Regions from separate parts of the Mycobacterium sp. IDUB_24 genome, predicted to be linked through region 2. Evidence: riboswitches for the same ligand, from Rfam matches in the RefSeq annotation. Region 2 holds a riboswitch; the other holds the start of a gene.

Region 1 (2,444 bases), on a different contig from region 2:
CCCCCGAGGAGACACCCAACAGCATGGGATCGGCGAGCGGATTGCGCACCACGGCCTGCAGTGCCATGCCGCACGCCGCCAGACCGGCCCCGACCACTGCGCCCAGCACGACCCGGGGCAGCCGGGCGTCGAGCACGATGGATTCCCGTACCGCAGGCCAACTCTGCTCGACGAGACCCGGATGCACGGAGTGCACCACGATGGCCCACACCTGCCCCGGCGGGATGGACACCGAACCGATTGCGACACCGGCGGTCATCGCCATCAGCAACACTCCGGCCAGCGCAGCGAGGGTCAGCCGGTAGGGCATCACACAAACCGGTCCGGATGCAGCTGCCGGGCCAGGGCGTCCACCGCCCGGCTTACCCGGACCCCAACCACCACCGACGACAACGGGAGCACCGCGAACCGCTGCTGAACAACAGCCGGAACATGCTGCAGCAGAGGGTGTTCGGTGAGGAATCGCTTCTTGTCGGCGACCGGCTGGTCTCCGTAGTCATAGATCACGATGACCTCAGGCGCCCGCTCGGCGAACTGCTCGAACGACACGTCGCCCCACACCTTGGGCACATCGGCGAACACGTTGACACCACCGGCGGCCTCGATCATCAGGTTTCCGATGCCCTTGCCGCCCGACGTGAACACCGTCGCCTCGCCGCTGTCGTAGACCGCGACCCGCACGGGCTGCACGCCGCGCAGCTTCGCCTCGGCCTGCGTCAGCTCACGATGAAGCTTCTCGATCTGTTGCTCGGCCCGGTCGTTGATGCCGAAGATTGTTCCGATGCTTCGGATTTCGTCATCCACCGTGGATATCGTGACGGGCTCGGACCGGCAATCTTCGATGTTGAGGTAGGTGTGAACCCCGGCGTCGGTCAGCCGTTGTCTGCCGCGGCCCTCCTTCTCGTCGAACGCGCTGTCCCAGCCGCCGTAGATGAAATCGGGTTCGACGGCCAGCAGCGACTCATAGGACGGATACTCCTGGGCCAGCACCGGAACGCTGTCGTAGGCGGCCTGATATTCGGGCAGGATCCGGTCGTCAAGGTAGGACGTGCCGACCATGGAATGCTCCAGGCCCAGCGCCAGCAGCGTCTCGATCGCATGCTGATTGAGCGCGACGGCACGGGTCGGCGGCCGGTCGTATGTGGTGCTGACACCGCAATTGTCCACGGTCACCGGGAATCCCGGCGGGACGTTGCCCGCGGTCTCAGGCGCTGTGGTCGAGGCGCACCCCGATACCAGTAGCGCCGACGCCAGTCCGGCGATCAGCCAACGAGCACCCATGGGCGTACCCGTCCTCTCCGGGGAGATCCGCCCCAGTACGTGCGAGGTGGCGACTGCGGTGCGTATCTGGCTCTCGACTACCAGCAAGGCTGGTCGATCGATCACAGTGGCGGGACCGCGCCGGATTCACACCGGCTTCCACGATCCGCAGTCGCCCTATCGCCGTCGATGGTAGATCAGGCCGGGCCGGCGAACGGCAGCAGCGCCATCTCCCTGGCGTTCTTGATCGCCGTGGCGACCTGGCGCTGCTGCTGCGGGGTGAGCCCGGTGATGCGCCGGGACCGGATCTTGCCCCGCTCGCTGATGAAAGTGCGTAGTAGGTGGACGTCTTTGTAGTCGACCTCGGTCACGCCGAGGGCGGTCAGCTGATTGCGCTTCGGCTTCTTGAGATCGGCGGCCGGGGGGCGCTTCTTGTTGTTCTTCCTGGAATTGGCCGCCATCACCAGCTCGACTTCCGCACGCCGGGCAGTTCACCGCGGTGCGCCAGTTCGCGCACGCGGACCCGCGACAACCCGAATTTGCGTAGGTGCCCTCGCGGGCGGCCGTCGACCGCGTCGCGATTGCGCAGCCGCACCGGACTCGAATCACGGGGCAGGCGTTGCAGCGCCGATACGGCGGCGGCCCGCTGCGCCCGTGAGGTAGCGGGATTCCGGATGGTCTCCTTGAGCTCGGCCCGACGTTCGGCGTAGCGCTCCACGAGTTTCCGGCGCTGCTCGTTCTTGACGATCTTGGATCGCTTGGCCATCAGCGTTCCTCGCGGAAGTCGACGTGACGGCGGACGACGGGGTCGTACTTGCGCAGCACGATCCGGTCCGGGTCGTTGCGGCGGTTCTTGCGGGTGACGTAGGTGTAGCCCGTCCCCGCGGTCGATTTCAGCTTCACAATCCGCCGGATATCGGTGCTGGCCATCAGATCTTCTCCCCTCGGCTACGCAGGCGGGCCACCACGGCCTCGATGCCGTCGCGGTCGATCACCTTGATTCCCTTGGCGCTGACCCGAAGTCGGATCCGGCGGCCCTCGCCTGCCAGGTAGTAGGTCTTGTTCTGAATGTTGGGGTTCCAGCGTCGGCGGCTGCGCTTGTGCGAGTGCGACACCGTATTGCCGAACCCGGGCGAGCGCCCGGTGACTTGGCAGTGGGCAGACATCGGTCTCCTTCGGATGGG
Region 2 (2,444 bases):
TGGCAGGTCGACGAGGCCGCCATCTACGGGGATCACTGGGCCGCGATGCGTCAGGTCTTGCTCAGGGCTCCGGACAACGACAACTGGGACAACCTGCTGGTGCAGTCGGTGGTGATCTTCCCGTCCGCGCAGGACGCCACCGACTTCCTCAATCAGTCGGCCGACCGCTGGTCCAAGTGCACCAACCACCACGTGAACATCACTCTCAACGGGGAACGGCTGCCCAAGTGGACGAGCGGCGATCTCACGAAGACCGAGTCCGAGCTCACGCTGCCGTTCACCCGCGTCGACGGGGATCAGACGCGCGACTGCCAGCGTGCGTTGGCCGTTGCCGCCAATCTCGCCATGGACATCCAGGCGTGCAAGCCGGACGGTTCATCCGTGACCCAGGCCGCTGATGTGGTGGACAAGATCAAGGCCGCGATGCCGCGCTGACCGGTGCCCGCCGGCGTGCTGCGGGTAGTCTCAGGCTCGCAGCTGGTTTGTCGGTGCCGGGGTGTTTGCGGTGCCGACATCGAGCGCCGCAGGCTGGTTCAGATGCGACGTGAGAGGGAACCCGGTGAGAATCCGGGACTGTCCCGCAGCGGTATGCAGGAACGACCGCCGTCATCAGCACTGGCACGCAGGGATCTGCAGCTGGGAAGCGACGGCCAGTAGGTGCACGGTCTCCGTGCGTGCCTGTGAGTCCGAAGACCTGCCAGCCGTACCGGGCGCGCCGCGCCCGGTGGTTCATCGCCTCGCGGAATAGGCAGTGGCCGAAGGCGGGTCACTCGTGTCGGGTGGCTGCGTTCGGTTCGACGTCTCTTGGCGGTGGCCATCCCCCGCACGCTGAAGGACGTCGTCATGAGCACAACCGCAACACCTTTCGTCGCCACGATTCTGGGGTCGCCCCGCATCGGTCCCAACCGGGAACTCAAGCGCGCCGTCGAGAAATACTGGGCCGGACGGATCGATCGCGATGAACTCGAGTCCGTCGCTGCCACGCTGCGCCGCGACACGTGGGCATCGCTGGTCGCGGCCGGGCTGGACTCGGTCCCGGTCAACACCTTCTCGTACTACGACCACGTGCTCGACACCGCAGTGCTGGTCGGTGCACTGCCGTCCCGGGTCCACGGCATCGCCGATGATCTCGAGCGCTATTTCGCTGCCGCGCGTGGAAACGACGACATCGCGCCACTGGAAATGACCAAGTGGTTCGACACCAACTACCACTACCTGGTGCCGGAGATCGGACCGGACGCCAACTTCGCGCTCAACCCGGCGAAAGTGCTCGGCGAGCTGGAAGAAGCTGCAGCCCAGGGTGTCCCGGCTCGACCGGCGATCGTCGGCCCGATCACCTTCCTGGCGCTGGCCAAGGCGGTCGAGGGGGCTGACGCGCCGATCGAACGGTTGGACGAACTCGTCGATGTCTATGCCGAATTGCTGGGACTGCTGGCCGACCACGGAGTGGAGTGGGTCCAATTCGACGAGCCCGTGTTGGTGACCGACATCCTGGACAACGCTGCCGAGCTTGCCGAGCAGACTTACTCGCGACTCGGTGCGCTGAACAAGCGGCCTTCGGTGTTCGTCGCGACCTACTTCGGCGAGCTGACGGACGCGCTGCCTGCCCTGGCCGGGACTCCGGTCGAGGCCATCGGTATCGATCTGGTGGCCGGCACTGCCGAGAGCTTGGCAGCGGTTCCAGAGCTGAAGGACAAGCTCCTCGTGGCCGGTGTGGTCGACGGCCGCAACATCTGGCGCACCGACTTGGCGGGGACGCTGGGAACCCTGGCCACGCTGCGGGAATCAGCCGCGGCGATCGCAGTTTCCACGGCGTGCTCGACGCTGCATGTGCCTTATACGCTTGACGCGGAGTCGGATATCGATGGGGCGCTGCGCAGTTGGCTGGCTTTCGGGTCCGAGAAGGTCGACGAGGTCGTGGCCCTGGCGCGCGGTCTCGGTGAGGGGCAGGACGCGATCGCGGCCGAAGTTGCCGCCTCCGACGCGGCCATCGCTTCACGCAAGTCCGATCCACGACTCGACAACGGAGAAGTCCGGGCGCGGATCTCGGCGATCGTCGCCTCGGGCTCCACACGCGGACCGGCCGACCAGCGTCGTGCTGTACAGCAGGACCGCCTGAAGCTGCCGTCCCTGCCGACCACCACGATCGGGTCCTACCCACAGACCTCGGCCATTCGTATCGCCCGTGCGGACTTTCGATCCGGCAAGATCGATGCCGCCGAATACGAACGCCGGATGAAGTCGGAGATCGCCGATGTCATCGGATTGCAGGAGCAACTGGGCCTCGACGTGCTGGTCCACGGTGAGCCCGAGCGCAACGACATGGTGCAGTACTTCGCCGAACAACTCGACGGGTTCTTCGCCACGCAGAATGGCTGGGTGCAGTCCTACGGCAGTCGCTGCGTGCGCCCGCCGATCCTCTACGGGGATGTGGCACGACCCGA

What was found. A riboswitch is a leader RNA that binds a small molecule or an ion and turns the genes downstream of it on or off. The one in region 2 is predicted to bind cobalamin.
Region 1: linked by a shared signal. The riboswitch ahead of ACZYZF_RS19680 (ABC transporter substrate-binding protein) and the one ahead of metE (5-methyltetrahydropteroyltriglutamate--homocysteine S-methyltransferase) in region 2 are both predicted to bind cobalamin.

What each region holds. Positions count from the first base shown of each region.
Region 1 is NZ_JBVAXO010000005.1:351,941-354,384, reverse strand. It holds gene ACZYZF_RS19685 (FecCD family ABC transporter permease) at 1-310, opposite strand, end outside; gene ACZYZF_RS19680 (ABC transporter substrate-binding protein) at 310-1,281, opposite strand; cobalamin riboswitch at 1,325-1,457, opposite strand; gene rpsR (30S ribosomal protein S18) at 1,458-1,721, opposite strand; gene rpsN (30S ribosomal protein S14) at 1,721-2,026, opposite strand; gene rpmG (50S ribosomal protein L33) at 2,026-2,190, opposite strand; gene rpmB (50S ribosomal protein L28) at 2,190-2,426, opposite strand.
Region 2 is NZ_JBVAXO010000009.1:266,560-269,003, forward strand. It holds gene ACZYZF_RS28150 (sensor domain-containing protein) at 1-435, shown strand, start outside; cobalamin riboswitch at 512-716, shown strand; gene metE (5-methyltetrahydropteroyltriglutamate--homocysteine S-methyltransferase) at 844-2,444, shown strand, end outside.